Regions from separate parts of the Arthrobacter sp. TmtSoilC79 genome, predicted to be linked through region 1. Evidence: riboswitches for the same ligand, from Rfam matches in the RefSeq annotation. Region 1 holds a riboswitch; each other region holds the start of a gene.
The links. A riboswitch is a leader RNA that binds a small molecule or an ion and turns the genes downstream of it on or off. The one in region 1 is predicted to bind cyclic di-AMP.
Positions count from the first base shown of each region.

Region 2: linked by a shared signal. The riboswitch ahead of AC6JA3_RS17775 (aggregation-promoting factor C-terminal-like domain-containing protein) and the one ahead of AC6JA3_RS16460 (M23 family metallopeptidase) in region 1 are both predicted to bind cyclic di-AMP.
Region 3: linked by a shared signal. The riboswitch ahead of AC6JA3_RS19550 (NlpC/P60 family protein) and the one ahead of AC6JA3_RS16460 (M23 family metallopeptidase) in region 1 are both predicted to bind cyclic di-AMP.
Region 4: linked by a shared signal. The riboswitch ahead of AC6JA3_RS01615 (hypothetical protein) and the one ahead of AC6JA3_RS16460 (M23 family metallopeptidase) in region 1 are both predicted to bind cyclic di-AMP.

Region 1 is NZ_AP046051.1:3,616,096-3,620,661, forward strand. Features, by position in the region: gene AC6JA3_RS16455 (C40 family peptidase) at 1-481, opposite strand, end outside; cyclic di-AMP (ydaO/yuaA leader) riboswitch at 486-647, opposite strand; gene AC6JA3_RS16460 (M23 family metallopeptidase) at 793-1,623, opposite strand; cyclic di-AMP (ydaO/yuaA leader) riboswitch at 1,628-1,842, opposite strand; gene AC6JA3_RS16465 (iron-dependent transcriptional repressor DtxR) at 2,055-2,750, opposite strand; gene serC (phosphoserine transaminase) at 3,044-4,174, shown strand; gene AC6JA3_RS16475 (MFS transporter) at 4,242-4,566, opposite strand, start outside.
Region 2 is NZ_AP046051.1:3,888,037-3,892,602, forward strand. Features, by position in the region: gene AC6JA3_RS17765 (response regulator transcription factor) at 1-170, shown strand, start outside; gene AC6JA3_RS17770 (sensor histidine kinase) at 174-1,673, shown strand; cyclic di-AMP (ydaO/yuaA leader) riboswitch at 1,806-1,966, shown strand; gene AC6JA3_RS17775 (aggregation-promoting factor C-terminal-like domain-containing protein) at 1,972-2,808, shown strand; gene AC6JA3_RS17780 (glycosyltransferase) at 2,979-4,223, shown strand; gene AC6JA3_RS17785 (MerR family DNA-binding transcriptional regulator) at 4,242-4,566, shown strand, end outside.
Region 3 is NZ_AP046051.1:4,268,990-4,273,555, reverse strand. Features, by position in the region: gene hutG (formimidoylglutamase) at 1-74, opposite strand, end outside; gene AC6JA3_RS19560 (NCS2 family permease) at 149-1,591, opposite strand; gene AC6JA3_RS19555 (copper resistance CopC family protein) at 1,706-2,338, shown strand; cyclic di-AMP (ydaO/yuaA leader) riboswitch at 2,513-2,681, shown strand; gene AC6JA3_RS19550 (NlpC/P60 family protein) at 2,685-3,470, shown strand; gene AC6JA3_RS19545 (NAD(P)/FAD-dependent oxidoreductase) at 3,666-4,358, opposite strand.
Region 4 is NZ_AP046051.1:327,577-332,142, forward strand. Features, by position in the region: gene AC6JA3_RS01610 (PucR family transcriptional regulator) at 1-798, shown strand, start outside; gene AC6JA3_RS01615 (hypothetical protein) at 1,019-2,509, opposite strand; cyclic di-AMP (ydaO/yuaA leader) riboswitch at 2,512-2,656, opposite strand; gene AC6JA3_RS01620 (hypothetical protein) at 2,786-3,016, opposite strand; gene AC6JA3_RS01625 (ATP-dependent DNA ligase) at 3,062-4,126, shown strand; gene AC6JA3_RS01630 (DUF6480 family protein) at 4,248-4,511, opposite strand.

The sequences.
Region 1 (4,566 bases):
TGCCGCCCCAAACGTAAGGGTGCCCGATGCCGGTGTAGGCGATCGCGGCGAGGCCGGAAGCGGCGGCGCTGGAAGCAGCATCCTTGGCTTCGGAGGACTTGGCGGTCACAGCGCCTGCTGTGGCCTGGTCGCCGGAGGCCGAGGTGCGTCCGGTGGTCTGGGAAGCGCGCTGGACAACCTTGGGAGCTTCCTTCGTGGCCACTACGGGGCTTTCGAAGGAGACGGTTGCCGTGGGCTCTGCGGTGACTACCGCAGTGGTGACCATCTGCTGGGTGCTGGAGGCTTCCGACTTTGAAACATCGGTGTCTGCTGCCTGGGCCGGCAGACCAACGCTGAGGACGAGACCTGAGGCTGCTGCCAGGACGACAGCCTGGCGGCCGACGGTACCGGCGTTGGATGAAACAGCCTTGGAAAGCGAGTTCAAGGGGTTCGTACGAACCGATTCAGCGCGATGGCGCGCAGGGGTAGTGCGTGATGACACGTAGGTAGCCTCTCCCAATGCCTGCGAGGTGAGCTGTCGGATTCGGATGGGAGTCATCCGGCCGCGCTGCTTCAAGGAAGCTTTTGCGACTTAACCCCAAGGTCTTCTCACGAAGACCAGAAGTGGTTCCCCCGCCCCTGCCAGACGATTTATGCGAACGGACCTTGAGTAGTGGCAGAGCTAGGCAATCCACTCAAGTGCACCGGCCCCCTAAAAAGCCGATGCGCTTTGTACGGTACAACAGTTGAACGCGAATGTCACATTCAGGTCACGAGGCGTGTCACGAATGCGAGAGACGACCATCAAATGGACTAAAGCCAGCCCATGGGGTCAACAACTTCGCCGTTGACCTGTACTTCAAAGTGGAGGTGGCAACCGGTGGAGGCGCCAGTGGTACCGCTGAGCGCCACGGTGTCGCCGCGAGTGACCGTCTGGCCCACCTTGACGGTGAAGGACGACAGGTGGTTGTACGTGGTCTCAAGGCCGTTGCCGTGGTCGATGACCACGCGGTTGCCTCCGCCGTACTCGTGCCAACCGGCGAAGGTGACCTTGCCGGATGCTGCTGCGTGGACGGCCGTGCCGCACTGCGCCACGAAGTCCTGGCCGCGGTGGAAGTCGCCGGCGCCTCCGGTGAGGGGGCTGACGCGGTAGCCGAACGGGGAAGCTGTGGTCAGCGTGTCGAGGGGGCTGGCCATGGTGCCTGCAGAGGAGGCACGCTGGATGCTGCCCGCGGACTGGGCGCTGAGCAGTTGCTTCAACTTGCCGTCGGGGTCGGCGGCCGTGGCAACCGCTGCCCGGCTGAAGTCGATTTTGGCCGATGCGGCCGCGGAGACCTCCGGCTGGCTGCCACCGGATACTGCCAGGGCAGACTCGGTCTGGCCTGATTCCGAGGTGGCCATGACGGGGCTTGTGGCCGGCAGACCGACAGTCAAGGCGAGGCCGGTGGCGGCAAGCGCAACTCCGGCCTTTTGCCCGACGCCGCTGGCTGCAGCGAAGTCGGCAACCTGGCGCAGCGGGCTCTTACGGCGGCGAACCTGGCGTTCGGTGTCGCGTGGCCGGATCTCCGATACGACGCGGGCTGGCCGCAGCTCAGCAGCGGGGCCCGACGCGCGGCGACGGCCCCTGACGTTCTGCGTTGTCAAACTCTATTCCTCTCTAAAAAGCCTGCGAAGTTAGCTGTCGGATTCGGGTCAGAGAGTTTCAAGACCCGGCCCGCACGAAGCGCTCACGGCACACAGGTATCCCAAGAGGAACATGCGTAAATGGGCACTTCTGCTGCGGACTTCACCCCAAGGCTGCTTCTTTAGACAGCCGCTTGTGGTTCCCCCGCCTCTGCCAGTGGTGGATGGCACACCTGTTCCGCTGGCAGAGCTCGGCTCCGGAACAGGTAACGCTTTGGTATCAGCGCTAGTAGATAACTATAGGGGATTAAGGCCCGCAGTAATAAATTCGTTATCAACAGGAACGGGCATGCGGGCGGCAACCCCTTATCACTAATCCCGAAAAACCGCAGGTCACATGCGCGCCGGGCGTTCAAAAGTGAGATATGCCACCGTGCAGCAAGGCAGGGTTGTCAGCCAACAGAGACGAAGACGTGTGCCGCAACCTCAGGTGGAAGCTCCAGGGCACCTTCAATGCCTGGGACGCGGACGGAAATGTACTCCCCCACACGTTCCAGCGAGACCGCGGCACCGGGCCGGATTCCGCCCTCGTCCAACTGGGTAAGAAGCTCAGGCTCAACCTGGATGGGCTCCGCCAAGCGGGTGACCGCTACCCGGGAGTTCGCCGCGTAACCCTCCATGGCCTGCAGGAGGTTGACGTCCACGCGGGGGAAAGGCTGGGTGGCAAGACCGCCGAGCGCTTCCAGGCCCGGGATGGGGTTGCCGTACGGGGATTCTGTGGGGTGTTCCAGGAGTTCGTACAGGCGGCGCTCTACGCGCTCGCTCATCACGTGCTCCCAGCGACATGCTTCGTCGTGGACATAAGCCCAGTCCAAGCCAATGACGTCAGCCAGGAGCCGCTCCGCGAGGCGGTGCTTGCGCATGACCTCGGTGGCGCGCTTCCGCCCAACCTCGGTCAGTTCGAGGTGGCGGTCGTTGGAGACAATCACCAGGCCATCGCGCTCCATGCGTCCGATGGTCTGGGAAACCGTGGGTCCGGAGTGCCGCAGCCGTTCGGCGATGCGGGCCCTGAGAGCCACGATGTTTTCTTCTTCAAGCTCCAAAATGGTCCGAAGATACATCTCAGTGGTATCGATCAGATCCGTCATCCAGCTCAGCTCTCCTCGAACGCAGTTCCTTGCGTAATCTCCACCGTACAGCGTCCCTTGCCGGGGTAGGCGGAGTGCACCGCCGCCCCTTGAACGCCAACCCCTAGCCTAGCTTATTTGGAATTACTCTGGATAATTCCGGTCGCATATGGTTTGGCGGCGTTCCACGTGGCGGACTATGACGGCCACAGGTTCCTGCCGTCGCACCGGGTCAGGCAGAATTGGGATGTCGAAGGGGCAGTTGATGCCACCTGCCACGACCCATCTCTAGCCGATACCCATTGGAGCCACACGTGAGCGACAACAGCATCACCATTCCCGCCGATCTGCTGCCCAAGGATGGACGCTTCGGTGCCGGACCGTCCAAGGTCCGTCCCGAACAGATCGAGGCCCTGTCTGCCGCGTCGTCCACCATCCTGGGCACGTCCCACCGCCAGGCTCCGGTCAAGAACCTCGTGGGTTCGGTCCGCGAAGGACTCAGCCAGTTCTTCCGTGCCCCGGAGGGCTATGAAGTTGTCCTCGGCGTAGGCGGTTCCACGGCCTTCTGGGACGTCGCCGCCTTCGGCCTGGTCGAGAAGAAAGCACAGCACCTTTCCTTCGGTGAGTTCGGTTCGAAGTTTGCTGCCGCCACCAACAAGGCTCCCTTCCTGGATGCTTCCTCGATCATCAAGGCCGAGCCGGGCACCCGTCCGGTGTCCCAGGCCGAGGCCGGAGTCGACGTCTACGCCTGGCCCCAGAATGAGACCTCCACGGGCGTGGCCGCTCCCGTCAAGCGGGTCCAGGGCGCCGACGAAGGCTCCCTGGTCCTGGTCGATGCCACCTCCGCTGCAGGCGGGTTGGACGTAGACGTCGCCGAGTCCGACGTCTACTACTTCGCCCCGCAGAAGAACTTCGCCTCAGACGGTGGTCTCTGGCTGGGGCTGTTCTCCCCGGCCGCCCTGGAGCGCGCTGCACGGATCAAGGCGTCCGGCCGCTGGATCCCGGACTTCCTGGACCTGCAGACCGCCATTGACAACTCCAAGCTCAACCAGACGTACAACACTCCTTCGTTGTCCACCCTGGTCACCTTGGACGCCCAGGTGCAGTGGCTCAACAGCAACGGTGGCCTGGACTTCGCCAGCAAGCGCACTGCGGACTCGGCCAACCGCATCTACTCCTGGGCTGAGGCATCGGAGTACGCGACGCCGTTTGTCACCAATGCCGAAGACCGCTCCAATGTCATCGCCACCATCGACTTCGACGACTCCATTGATGCCGCAGCCATTGCCAAGGCCCTGCGTGCCAACGGTGTGGTGGACACGGAGCCTTACCGCAAGCTTGGCCGCAACCAGCTGCGCATTGCCACGTTTGTCGCCATTGAACCCGACGACGTTTCAGCCCTGCTTGCCAGCATCGACTACGTGGTGGGCGAACTGAAGAAGTAGGACCACAGACTGCCGGTCGGCGTCGTTCGGAGGGGTTCCGGACGACGCCGCCGCAGTTTAAGGCGCCTTATCCGCCCTGCCGGCCCACGCCGTCGTCGTCCTCCCCGGTGACGGGACGGGCCAGCAGCGACTCCACCCGGAAATGCTTGAGTCCACGCGCGCGGCGATCAAAGCGGAGGCGCAGCTGCTTTGCGCGGATGATCCAGACCAAACCCACGACGGCGGTGCTGACGCCGGCCAGCGCAGCGACGCCGACGGACCACCGAGGCCCGCCAACGTTGGCCACCCATCCCACCAGCGGCGCTCCGAGGGGAGTACCGCCCATGAAGATGGCCATGTACAAGGACATGACGCGCCCCCGCATGACAGCCTCGGTGGTGGATTGGACATAG
Region 2 (4,566 bases), 270 kb from region 1:
TCATCAGCAAAGCCCAGATCCTGGACCGCGTGTGGGATTACGACTTCGGTGGGCAAGCCAACATCGTGGAGCTCTACATTTCATACCTTCGCAAGAAAATCGAAGCCAACCATCCGCCGATGATCCACACCATTCGCGGCGCCGGCTACGTCATCAAGCCCGCGGACTAGGCGTTGAGCACACTTTCAGGAGTGGCCAGAAAATCCGGCCGCAGCTGGCTGAACCCCTCCACGTGGCATTTGCGTACCCGGCTGGTCCTGGTGGCGATGGCACTGCTGGTCGCTATCTGCGGGGCGGTAGGTGTGGTCAGCTACGCCTCCATGGACATGGTGTTCAACAAGCAGCTCGACAGGCAGCTCGAGCAGGCGTCCAGCCGCGCGAATGACTTCGGCAGGCCGCCGTCGAACTTTCCCTCCTCACCTTCGGGGAAACCGGACCCGCTGGAGGCCAGGGGTCAGGCCGCCGGAACACTCAACGCCAGGATCGACGGGTCCACTGTCCGCAGTTCAGGGCTCATTGACGCCCAAGGCAACCGTGTTGGGCTGTCCCCCGCGGATGAGCAAGTGCTGTTGGCGCTGCCCAAGAGCGGTGATCCGGTGGATCGTTCCCTCTCCAACGGGGACTATCGGCTGGTAGCGGTCGAGGCACCCTATGGCGACGTGATCGTCACGGGTCTGCCTCTCGCGGACAAACAGAGCGCCGAGGCCTCACTGGTCTGGACAATGGTGTTGGTCTCGCTGGGCGGACTGGTGGTCATCGGCCTCGCCGGCACCGTCATCATCCGCCGGACCATGCGGCCTCTGGAGCAGCTCTCCGAGGTGGCCACCAAGGTTTCACGTCTTCCGCTCGACGCCGGTGAAGTGGCACTTGCGGTGCGCGTACCGCCGTCGGCCGCCCATCCCGGAACGGAAGTGGGCAGCGTAGGCCATGCCCTGAACCTGATGCTGAACAACGTCTCCAGCGCTTTGGACGCCCGCCAGGAAAGCGAAACCAAGGTACGCCAGTTCGTCGCGGACGCCTCACACGAGCTCCGAACGCCGCTCACTGCCATCCGCGGTTACACCGAACTGCTGAGGATGACCGAAAGCTTCACTGACGACGGCCGCAAATCCCTGGCCCGCGTGCAAAGCCAGTCAGAGCGGATGACAACGCTGGTGGAGGATCTCCTGCTGCTCGCCAGGTTGGACGAGGGCCAACCGGTCAAGGTTACCGATGTGGACCTCACCCAGTTGGTGATCGAAACGGTCAGTGATGAGAAGGTCATGGCGCCGGACCACATATGGCAACTGCAACTGCCGGACGAACCCGTCACGGTCCGCGGCGACTCCACCCAGCTGCACCAGGTCCTGGCCAATCTTTTGTCCAATGCCCGCAAACACACCGATGCCGGCACTACCGTGGTTACGGCCGTCATGCTGTCCGCCGATGGCAGCGCAGTGGTGACCGTGACAGACAACGGGCCGGGCATTCCAGAGGATTTCCAAGGCCGGATCTTCTCCCGCTTTGCCCGGGCGGATGCCGCGAGATCGGGGTCTGAAGGGACGTCGGGGCTGGGGTTGTCGATCGTGGAATCCATCGTGGAAGCGCACGGCGGTAGCGTGGAGGTCACGTCGCGTCCGGGTCGAACCGAATTCGCCCTGCGGCTACCTACCGTCACCGCCGAAGAGATGTAACGAACACGGCAAGGCGACTCACCGGCGCCGTGATCTCTGTTACCTAAATGTGACTTCTGCGAATTCCTCCTGTACCGTCGAAAGGGTGGGTCGCCCCAACTGGCCCGCATCCGGGATGCGCCGAGCTCTGCCACTTCCCGGAGTCCGTTCTTACTCCGAGGCAGAGACGGGGGACCCAGAGTCTCCGGGCCCAGGCATCATGCCGGGCCCTTGGGGTGAAGCCGCAGCGACATGCGCGGCCGGATGACCTCATCCGAACCCGACAGCTAACTCCGCAGGCGCTGAGAGGTAATCACACATGTCTGAATTTAACGATCAGACGCGCCCTTCCGCGCGTCACCGCGATGAGCACAACGCACCGTTGACCAAGTCGCAAACCGTCCTCAAGAACGCTGCCCGCCAAGGTAAGTCCGGCCACCGCATGTCGGTTGTTGCCGGCGTCGTGGCCGCCGCGTTGGGCGTCGCATCGCTCGGTACTGCTGCCAACGCCACCCTGAACCTCCCTGAGGCCAGCCGCGTTGCAGAGACCCAGGCAGCTGCCCAGGTCAGCACCAACAAGACAGCCGAAATCTCCGCTTCCTTGGACGCAGCCGCCGCAAAGGGCGCTGCCGACCGGGCCGCCGTGGACAAGGCCGCTGCTGAAAAGGCTGCCGCCGAGAAGGCCGCCGCCGATCAGGCTGCTGCTGAAAAGGCTGCCGCCGAGAAGGCCGCCGCCGACCAAGCCGCTGCGGAGAAGGCAGCTGCTGACGCTGCAGCCAAGCAGGCCGCCGACGCCGCTGCTGCCGCCGCCGCCGCCGAGGCCGCTGCTGCAGCCCCGAAAGCCGTGGATGACCCCGCCGCTGCCAAGGCCTACGCCGCAAGCATCCTGGGCAGCTACGGCTGGAGCGCCGGCGAAATGACTGCCCTGAACACCTTGTGGGAGAAGGAATCCAACTGGAAGACCACTGCCACAAACGCTTCCAGCGGCGCGTACGGCATCGTCCAGTCCCTGCCTGCTTCCAAGATGGCCTCTGCCGGTGCTGACTGGCAGACCAACTACCAGACCCAGATCAAATGGGGCCTGAACTACATCAAGGAGCGCTACGGATCCCCGTCGGCCGCCCTGGCCTTCCACCTGGCCAACAACTGGTACTAAACCAGGCAGTTTGAAGACCGCGCCGGTTGCCGCCGATCGCACCAGTCCCCACTGGAGCGAACGGCGGGAACCGGCGCGGTTTTTGCATTTCACAGGTGACCGCCGTAGCTCACAGTGACGTCACAGCTTCCGCCTAAAGCCCTCATAATCGGCCAGCCCATGCTGGAGATATGACGCTCACAAATCCAACCACCAGCGCTCCCCCACGACGGTTCCACTCCGCGCGCTTCGGTGGCGGGGCGTTGCTTGCTTCGCAGCCGGAACTCCCCAACGTAAGGCCGGAGAACCCGCAGTTGCCAAGGCGCTCCCCCGTGGACACCGGGGCCGGCGTCCCGGTCCTCGATCTCACCGTCCCCGTGTTCAATGAGGAAGCGCACCTGGAGAAGAACCTCCGCACGCTTCACGGCCATCTCTCCGGCACTTTTCCGCACACCTTCCGGATCACGGTCGCTGACAACTCCAGCACGGACAGCACCCTGAGGATCGCCGAACGCCTGGCACGGGAACTTCCGGAACTGCGGGTGGTCCGGTTCCAGGAAAGAGGGCGCGGAAACGCCCTCCGCCGCCTCTGGCAATCCTCACCGTCACCCGTGCTGGCCTATATGGAAGCGGATCTGTCCACCGACTTGTCCGCCTTGGCTCCCCTCCTTGCGCCGCTGCTTTCAGGCCACTCCGACCTGGCTGTCGGCACGCGCCTGGCACCTGCCTCGCGCGTGGTCCGCAGTGGTGGCCGCGAATTCACCTCCCGCAGCTACAACGCCCTGCTCCGCGCCGTCCTGGGCACACGCATTTCCGATGCCCAGTGCGGATTCAAAGCCGTCCGCGCGGACGTTGCGCACCTTCTCCTCCCGCATACCAAGGACGACGGCTGGTTTTTTGACACCGAGCTCCTCGTCATCGCCGAACGCTGTGGTTTACGCATTCATGAAGTCCCGGTCGACTGGACCGATGACCCCAACTCAAGTGTCGACGTCGTACGAACCGCGCTTGCCGACCTGCGGGGCATGGCGCGGCTGACCCGAGACCTTCGCCCCGGACGTTTTCCCGTCAGGGAGCTTCGGCCAGGACGGGACCGGACGGCTCCCGGAACCGGCCTTCCCGGGCGTGTGCTTGGTGCGGTGGCGTGGACGCTGCTTTATGCCCTGTTCTTCGTGCTGCTCCGCAGTGTCGTGGATCCTTTGCCGGCGAACTTCATCGCCCTTGCCCTCATGGCCTCGACTACCCGCCTGCGCATCCAAGGACCGGTCATGCTTCTCCTGACGACGCTGCTGAGTACGGCTGCGCTTGCGATCCTGCCGGTAATGACGACGGCGGACCGCTGGCTTGAAGGAGCCGTGATGGCTGCCGCTGGACTCGCCGGGCATATCGGCGGGTATGTGGCTGGCCGAAGAAGGCTTGCACCTGACGTTACGTGAGGATTTAGCGTAGTTCCCATGGGAACAGCGGAGAGCGGACAGTGGAGTATCGGCGAACTCGCCAAAGCCTGCGGAGTCAGCGTGCGGACGCTCCATCACTACGATGAGATCGGCCTGCTGACCGCGAGCGGCCGGACGCCTTCCGGTCATCGACGGTACGGGGAGGGCGATCTTCGACGACTGTACCGGATCAGGGCCCTTCACATGCTCGGGATTCCGCTTGCTTCCATTACGACAGCGCTGGATGGACCCGGGAACGATGATGATGATCTCGGTTCCATGCGTGTCCTGCTGGACCGGCAATTACGGCATGTTCAACAGCACGCCCAACAAGTCCAGGCGC
Region 3 (4,566 bases), 650 kb from region 1:
GTGCCGTCCCCGTCAAAGCGGCCCGTCCAAGGTGTGGGGCTGACGTCGACAGTGGGGATGCTGCTGGTTTCCATGCCTTAAGCACACCCGAAGGCGGGCACTAAAACCAGCGATCCAATCACCCGGGTGTCCGGAATCCCGGACTTCCCTACTTGACCCCCAACAACTCCTCCACAGTTCCGATGCCGAAGAACAGCAGGAAGGCAGCTGCCACGGCCCACATGAGGGGGTGGACTTCACGGGCGCGGCCCTGGAAAGTGCGGATGAGGACGTAGGAGATGAAGCCCGCACCAAGGCCGTTGGCGATCGAGTACGTGAACGGCATCAGGGAAATGGTCAGGAAGGCCGGGATGCCAACGCCCCAGTCCTGCCAATCGATCTTGCCCACCTGCGAAACCATCATGAAGCCCACAACCACCAGGGCCGGGGCTACGGCTTCGAACGGGACAAGGTTGATGAGCGGGGTGAAGAACATGGCCACCAGGAACAGCAAGCCGGTGACGATCGAGGCGAGGCCGGTGCGGGCGCCTTCGCCGATCCCGGCGCCGGACTCGACAAAGATCTGGTTGGAGGAAACCGAAGCGCCGCCGCCCACGATCGCCCCGAGGGCATCGACTTGGAGGACGCGGTCAACGTTGGGGATGTTGCCGTCCTTGTCCACCGTTCCGGCCTCGTTGGCCAGGCCCACCATGGTGCCCATGGCGTCGAAGAAGATGCTCAGCAGGATCACGAACGCCAGGAGTGCCGCGGCGATGAACCCCAAGTGCTCGAAGGCGCCGAACGGGTTGGCCTTGCCAATGAGGGACAGGTCCGGGGCGCCCCACTCCGAAAGGGTGGGGGCAACCAGGGACCAGCCGCGGGGGTTGACGTTCTTGCCGTCAAAGCTGGGGCCGATGTGGAGGGTGAATTCGAGGATGGCGGCCAGTGCAGTGGAAACCACAATGCCGATCAGGATGGCGCCGCGGACCTTGCGGACCACCAGCGCGATGGTCAGGATCAGGCCCACTGCGAACACCAGGGTAGGCCAGCCCATGAGCTTGCCATCCACGCCAAGTCCCAGGGGAACCGTGGTTCCGGCAGCATCCGGAATCCGCCGGACAAACCCTGCATTGACCAGCCCGATCAACGCAATGAAGAGACCAATGCCCACCACGATGGCGGTCTTCAGGGCTTCCGGAACGGCCTTGAACACGGCAGTGCGGAAACCGGTGAGCACCAGGATGAGCATGGTCACACCGGACAACACCACAAGGCCCATCATGTCCGGCCAGGTCAGTTGCGGGTGCGAGGCCACTGTTACGGCGACGAACGCGTTGACGCCCAATCCTGTTGCCACGGCGAACGGGTGCTTTGCCCAGGCGCCCATGAGGATGGTCAGGATGCCCGCTACGAACGCCGTGGTGGCGGCGACGGCGGTGAATCCGAGGGACGCCCCGCTCGAATCAGCCCCGGAGAGGATCAACGGGTTCAGCACCACGATGTAGCTCATGGCGAAGAACGTCGCGAAGCCGCCACGAATTTCCCGTGAGTACGTGGATCCACGTTCAGTAATTTTGAAGTAGCGGTCTACTGCCGAACCTTGTTTAAGCATGAAGGACTCCGGGGATCGAGGGGAGTGTGCTTTCAAATCCTATGCGGTCCGGTAAAGGGCCTCCGGACGATTCGCCTAGTCTGTAAGGAAGCCAACACTAGGAGAAACCGCCCCATGCGTACCATCCGCCCGCTTCTGGCCGCCGTCGTCGCCGCTCTTGCCTTCGCCTCTGCCCTGCTGTTTTCCGCGGCCCCGGCATCTGCCCACGACGTCGCAGAATCCACGACGCCGGCCAACGGCACAGTGGTGGCGGAAGTTCCGGCGTCGGTCTCCATAACGTTCAACAACCGGCCGCTCGCGATCGGTTCGGGCGTGACGGTCACGGCGGCCGGCGAAAACTGGGCCGACGGCCCTGTGGAAATCATCGACAACCAGGCCGTTCAGAAGCTGCGCGAAGGCGCTCCCGCCGGCGAATATACGGTCGTGTGGCGCGTCGTCAGCAGCGATTCCCACCCCATCGAGGGCACCTTTACGTTCACCGCCACCGCAGGAAGCACGACGCCGGGTGGCTCGGCAGGTGCCTCGCCGTCGGCCCCGGCTTCATCCTCCGCAGCTGTGCCCACCGCAGGAACCGGGGCGCCGGGAACGGGCAAGAGCGAGCCTGCCGCCGACGCCTCCCAGCCCTTCCCCTGGAGCATTGTTGGGCTGGCAGTGGTTGCTGTTGGTCTCGTTATTTTTCTGGCTGTTACTGCACGCCGGAAACTGGCTGCGTCAAACGACTCTGAGGGCGATTCCGCCGCGGAATAACGGGGTTTTCTACGTAGCTGCGAAGATCTCGAAATGGTCACCGCGACACGCCAGAGGCGCGGTTCTCGTTACTTAAATGTGACTTCGGCGTGATCATCGCGTAGGGTTGTACCTGTGCCTGTTCCACGTAGCGGGCACTTCCGGCCTGATTGCCTAGCTCTGCCGCAGTCCGGAATCCGTTCGCAGACAAACCTTACGGCAGAGACGGGGAACCCATTTTAGGTCGCTTTCGAGCGTGCCTTGGGGTGAAGTCACGAAGCTTCCGCGTAACAGCGGGGCGTAGTGGCCGGGTGACTCCCATCCGAATCCGACAGCTAACCTCGCAGGCATCGGGAGAGGCTCTTTCATGTCTTCACGCATTCTTCGCGGCCGTCGTAAGGCGGACAGCGTACGTCCTAATCCGTTCATCTCGATCTCCAAGGCAGTCGCCAGCAACGCTTCCGGCGCTGGCCGCCAGGCAGCTGTCATCGCAGCAGCCTCTGGCCTTGTCCTGACCGGCTCCATTGCTGCCCACGCAGCTGAAGCTCCGGTTCAGCGGGACTCCAGCCCCGCCACGGTCGCTGAGACCGTTTCCGAGGCTCCCACCCAGGTTGTGACCGCACTGGCCACCGCCACCGTCAACTTCGAGCGTCCTGCTGTTGCTTCCGTAGCAGCTCCGGTCATCGAAAAGCCGGCTCCGGTTGCTCCGGCTCCCGTCGCCAAGAAGGCTGCAGTCACCACCGCAGCTGCAACGGCTCCTGTTGCCAAGGCTGCTGCTGCCGCTCCGGCCGCCGCTGCTCCTGCTCCTGCAGCAGCTGCTGCCCCGGCTGTCGGTGGCGTCAACGCTGCCATGGTTGCCTCGGCTTACGCCCAGATCGGCATCATGCAGGACTGCACCGCCATGGTGGAGCGGGCCCTCGGTTCCGCAGGCATCCCTGTTGGCGACCTCGGTCCCATGCAGTTCATGAACTACGGCAAGGTTGTCAGCTCACCCCAGCCCGGTGACATGATCGTCCAGTCCGGCCACGTTGCCATCTACATCGGCAACGGCCAGGCAATCAGCGGTGGCATCAACGGCAACCAGACCGGTATCCACCCGATCAGCTGGTTGACTGCTACGGGTCCCCTGACCTACGTACGCGCTGGCGCATAAAGCCTCACGCTTCAGTTCAAAGGCCGGTGTCTTCGAAGAACCAATCTTCGAGGACACCGGCCTTTGGCGTTAAGTTATGTGAGTAAAAGTTCAGAGTCAGGTTCGACGCCGGTAGGGCGCGCCATGAATCCCGGCGCAGGCGGGGCCTTCTTCGCCCAAACGGCGCTTCAGGGGCGGCCCCGGAGCCATTGTCCGCTAAGCGGTGGCTATGCCCGGCCCTGCGGCAAGGGCGACCCTGGATGAGATCGTCTGGCCTACGGCCTTTGCCTGCCGAAGCACTTCCTTCGGTGTGGGCGTGATGAGTTCGCCGACTCCGACGAGGTGCATTCCGACAGCCCGCATGGCCGCGGCCAGGTTCTGGCCGATCGCTATGCCCAGTTCCGCCAGCATGCGGCGCAACTGGCTCTGCGCACAGCGTGTCACCACAATGTGGTCGGCCAAAAGGACGCCGCTGGCAGTGTGCACAGCCCATTGGCGGCGCGTGGATTCCAAGGGGCCGGAGGCGTGGAGCCCTGTCCTGAGGCCGGCAGTGGTCATACTGGCGGCCAGGCCGTAGCCAATCTGCTGGGAGGGGTCCGAGCCCAGGAAATCAAGGCGCACCGCCCGTGTGGTGCTGCGGACGTCCAAGTGATGGCTGGCGGCGTAGTTCCGCAGGTGGCGGAGGATCTCGTTGCGTTCCTGCATGGCTGCGGGATCGCCGGCATCACAGCGTTGAAGCATGCCTGTGTGGACTGAAGGGCCAGTTGCCGACAACGCACCGAACCCGTCCACCACTATGGAGCCCACGCCGTAGCGGCTGAGCTCACTGGCAACTGCCAAGCCGGACAGGCCGGCTCCGATGACCACGGTGGTGGTGCGTTCCGTGGCGGAATCAGGCGTGAGTGACACTGCTTGGTTCCTCCTTGACGTGTGTGCCGTTCGGCATCGCGTGGGCTCGCGTCCGAGTCCCCAAGCGGCCGCAAATAAATGGCCGGAGTGTGGTTTGGAACACGTTTGCCGGCCATTCGGTGACTCGAACACTACCGAACTTTTTCTGCCATGGATAGCCTCGGACGTCTGCGTGTTTCCGGTGTTCATCCGCAGCGCAAAATGGGGT
Region 4 (4,566 bases), 3.3 Mb from region 1:
TCGGAGTTCCGGCGCAGGCGTGAGCAGGAGTTCCTGTCGGCCTGTAGTGGTGAATCGAATGCCGTGGCAGCCGTGGCCGGGTGGAAGGAAATCCAGGGCCGGGGTCCGTGGCAACTGGTGACCATCCTGGACGCGGAAGGTGCGAGGTCCGACGTCGATCCTCTCGCCGCGACCCTGACCCACCGTTCGGCCGCCCTGCAGTCCACCATCGGTGTCAACGCCGCGTTGTTCAGCGCAGGAACCGAAACGCATTCAGTGGTGCTGTTCCGCGAGTCCGGTGGCCGGGCGGACCATGCGCAGGTGCTGGTGCACTACCAACTGGAACTCGCCAAGCGCGCCGGACGGACTGTGGACCGCGTGATCCTGGGCATCAGCGAGCCGTTCCAAGTGATACGTCAACTGGCGGGGGCGTACCGGCAATCGAAGGTTGCGGCGCAGGCGGCAGCTGTGGACAGGCCTCTCGGTGAGCTCGTGGACAGCCGGAACGTGGGTGTCTATCAGCTCTTCGACCGACTCCTGGCGCCGGGCGGCTGGGATGACACCGGCTCCGTGCACTTCCGGACCCTGGAGGACCAGGACAAGAACGGCGAACTCCTGCCTGTCCTGGAACTGCTATATGACAGCGACGGTTCAGTACAGGACGTCGCCGCCAAGCTTCACCTCCACAGGAGCAGCATCTACAACAGGCTGGGACGGATCCGCCAGCTGATCGGTGCTGACCCACTCAGCGGCTCGATCCGCCTCGAACTGCACGCCGCCTTGAAAGCCCGCCGATGGGCCGGCCGGCCGCGGATCTGAGCACTGAACGGGGCGCTGAACGGGGCGCTGAACGCGATTGAGGCAGGCACCCATTGTGGGTGCCTGCCTCAGTGAACTGCGCTAAACCGTGCCCGTTACGAGCGCCCCAAGCGCTGGCAGCTCCAACGGCCCAACCGACGCCGGAACGTGGCCGTGCGGCTGCTGCTGCAGTACCGGCTGTGCCATCCGGCGTGGGTGGTGATGCGGGGCAGGCGCGTGCTCATTTGAGGGCGTCCTTTGCTGCGTCAAGGATCTCGTCGAGCGCAGACTGCGTGGGCGCCGGCGTGGACGCGCCGGGCTTGCCCGTTGGCTTGGGCTTGGAGGTCTGGGTGGGGGTAGGGGTTGGTGTTGGCGTGGGCGTCGAGGTAGCCGGAGGGGTGGTGGGTGCCGGGGTGGTCGGCGCAGGCGTGGCCGGCGGCGTAGTGATGGTGTCCGATGGCACGTCGGACGGTGCCGGTGCAGGCGCCGAGGGCGTGGGTACCTGACTGGTGCCCGGTGCCGCAGCGATGGTCGCCGGCACTGCGGATGGGACCCAGACGGGGTCAGCCAAGGAAACCTTAGGCGTGGGAACGGACGACGGCGACACTGGCGCAGGTGCCTCCGGAACCGTGGCCGGTTGGCCGGCCGCTGACGTCGCAGCAGCTGAGGCAGACGGAGAAGAAGCCCTGGAGTAGGAAGCACTGGGGGCTGGTGATGCGGAACCCGAATTCCTGTCGGCACCGCTGGCTTCCTGGGCGGGCGCCTCCTGGCCGAAGAACGGCAACTCAAGGGCCTGCCCCACAGTGCCGGCCGTCAGGACCAGGCCGAGCGCGCCTGCCACTACGGCCATGCGCTGGCTCATGTGCTTGACCGAAGCCGCCTTCTGCAGGACTGCCTGGGGCTCCCGGCCAAGCGGGGACCCGCCCAGCCCTGATCGTGAACCCTGCCCGGAGCGTGAACCAGCGGTGACGCCGGACTGTTCCCTAACATCCTTTCGGCTTGCCAGGAAAGCCGATGCCGTGGCTGCCGCAGCAACCCGCGCCGGGGATGTGGCGCGAGCCTGCAAAGCAGGTGCAGCCGAGACGGGTACAGGCACTGTGTGGGATTCGGGGGTGGCTTCAGGCGCCGGATCTGCGGACACCAGTGGAATGGCGGTTGTGGCCGGCTCCGGTGTGGTGGGCAGGGGGTTTGCCGGCTGCTTGGGAGCGTTGACGGTCGGAATGGCGGCTGTGGCCGGCTCCGGCGAGGTGGTCAGGGGGTTTGCCGGCTGCTTGGGAGCCTGGACGATCGGAATGGCGGCCGTGGCCGGCTCCGGCGAGGTGGTCAGGGGGTTTGCCGGCTGCCCGGAAGCCTCGACGATGGGAATGGCGGCTGTGGCCGGCTCCGGTGTGGTGGTCAGGGGGTTTGCCGGCTGCTTGGGAGCCTGGACGATGGGAATGGCGGCTGTCGGAGGCCCGGGCGTGGTGGATGCGCGGGCTTCTGCTTGCGCGGCCCGTTCCCGCTCGGCTGCACGCGCAGCCGCACGCGTGGTGGGCGTCGCGATGGTAGGCGCCGCCGCAGCGGGGGCGTCCGGCGTCGTGCCTGAAATTTCGGGTGCGGCAGTCCTGGTCGTGCCGGAATCCGGCTGCAGGCTGATACCGGATCCGCTGGGTTGGGCCCGACGGCGTCCGGTTGGCTTGGTGCGCTCGCCGTCAATTCGGGCGCGGCGCGGCTGATCCATGGTTGGGGACATGGTGGTTGCCTCTCAACGCCTTCGAGGTTAGCTGTCGGGTTCGGACGAGGCCGTCCGGCCGCAGTAGCGGCTTCACCCCAAGGACTTGGAAAAGTCCGGGAACTTGTGGGTCCCCCGCCTCTGCCGCGGGTCTGGCGGATTCCGGAGTGCGGCAGAGCTCGGCGTCATTCCGGAAGCGGCCCAGCGGACATACGGGTCGCCCTACGACGGTACATGAGCAGGAAAGTAAAGTCACATTAATATAACGGACGGTAGGTCTCTGCAGGCGGGAGGGCCTTAGCCCTTAGGCTTCGGGGCCGGAGCGGGCGCCGGGAGCTCGTGCTGGATCCTTTGGATCTGGTGGGCCTGGTGCGTTTCCGGTCGGAAGATCTCGTCGGCGATTCCCAGCATCCCGCCGGCTGCGGCACGCCTGACACCCCGGCGGTTCTGCCGGGAAACCCAGTACCAAGCCATGGCCAGGAGGGCGGGAACTCCAAGTACGGCCGCCAACACGGCCAAGATATCCATCGCCTAAGACTAGCTTCGGCGTGCACCGGCAGGTAGACATTGTTTATGGACCTGCCCGTGATGCCACCCGTCTCGCCCATGCTTGCCAAATCCGTCCCCGCCATCCCGGACGTTGGGCACTACGAGCCCAAATGGGACGGCTTCAGGACCATCGTCTTCAAGGACGGGGATGAAATCGTCCTGGGCAGCCGCAACGAGAAGCCCATGACCCGCTACTTCCCTGAACTGGTGGAAGCTCTGCGGAAGAACCTCCCGGACAAATGCGTGATCGACGGCGAGATTGTCCTGATCGAGGGCAGCCGGCTTGAGTTCGAGGTCCTGCAGCAACGGATCCATCCCGCGGACAGCCGGGTGAGGATGCTGGCCGAAAAGACTCCGGCGTCGATGGTTGCGTTCGACATCCTTGCCCTCGGCGACGACGATCTGATGGGCAGGCCGTTCTCGGAGCGTCGCGCCATCCTTGAGCGTGCGCTCAAGGCAGCAGAGCCGCCCGTTTACGTCACTCCCGCAGTCAACGACCTCGACCGGGCGCAGGAGTGGTTCGTGCAATTGGAAGGCGCAGGCCTGGATGGCGTCCTGTCCAAGCCGTTGGATGGGACATACCAGCCCAACAAGCGCGTGATGTTCAAGACCAAGCACGAGCGCACCGCCGACTGCGTGGTGGCCGGATTCAGGTGGCACAAGACCGCTAAGGTCGTGGGGTCCATGTTGTTGGGTCTTTATAACGACGCCGGCAAACTCCAGCACGTCGGGGTGGTTGCCTCCTTCCCCATGGCGAGGAGGGAAAGCCTGGTGGCAGAGCTTGAGCCTTACCAGGTGGACCTCAGCGAGCACCCGTGGGGCGAGTGGGCCAGCCAGGGTGAGGGTGTTGCGGGGTCCAGGATGCCGGGCGCCCAAAGCCGGTGGAGCGGAGGCAAGGATTTCTCCTTTGTGCCATTGCGTCCCGAACTGGTGATCGAGGTGGCGTACGACTACATGGAGGGGGACAGGTTCCGGCACACCACCCAGTTCCGCAGGTGGCGGCCGGACCGGACCCCCGAAAGCTGCACCTACTCACAACTGGAAGAGCCGGCTGCGTACGACCTCGGGGAGATCCTGAGGTTGCCGTAGCTGGCCTGCCCGGACTGCGCAGCCGACCCGCTCAGCCGACCTGCATGGACGTTCCGCTTGGCTGGCCTGCATGGACGTCCCGCTTGGACTTTCAGCCTGGCCGTTCAGCCGAGGCGGAGCGTTACTCTTCGTGTCCTTGATCGCTGCTCATGCTGCCCTCGGCCGGCGGGGTTTCTCCCGGCGGCACTCCACCGCCAGGTTCCAGGCCGGTGACGTTCCCATCGAGGGGATCGGGGTTGGCAGAGGCGGCGGGATCGTCGTCCTCGTCCTGGCGCATGTCAGGATCCTCGTGGATGCTATCGGCGTCGGCGGTCGTGTCGAACGGCCCTGTAGCGCCGGTTGCTCCGAAGCCCTGGGTTTCCTCATTTGAGTCTTTATCAGTCACAATCAGCCCTTTCGTAAGCAAACTTACTAATGCGCTTGCTTTGCCAGCCTAGCCG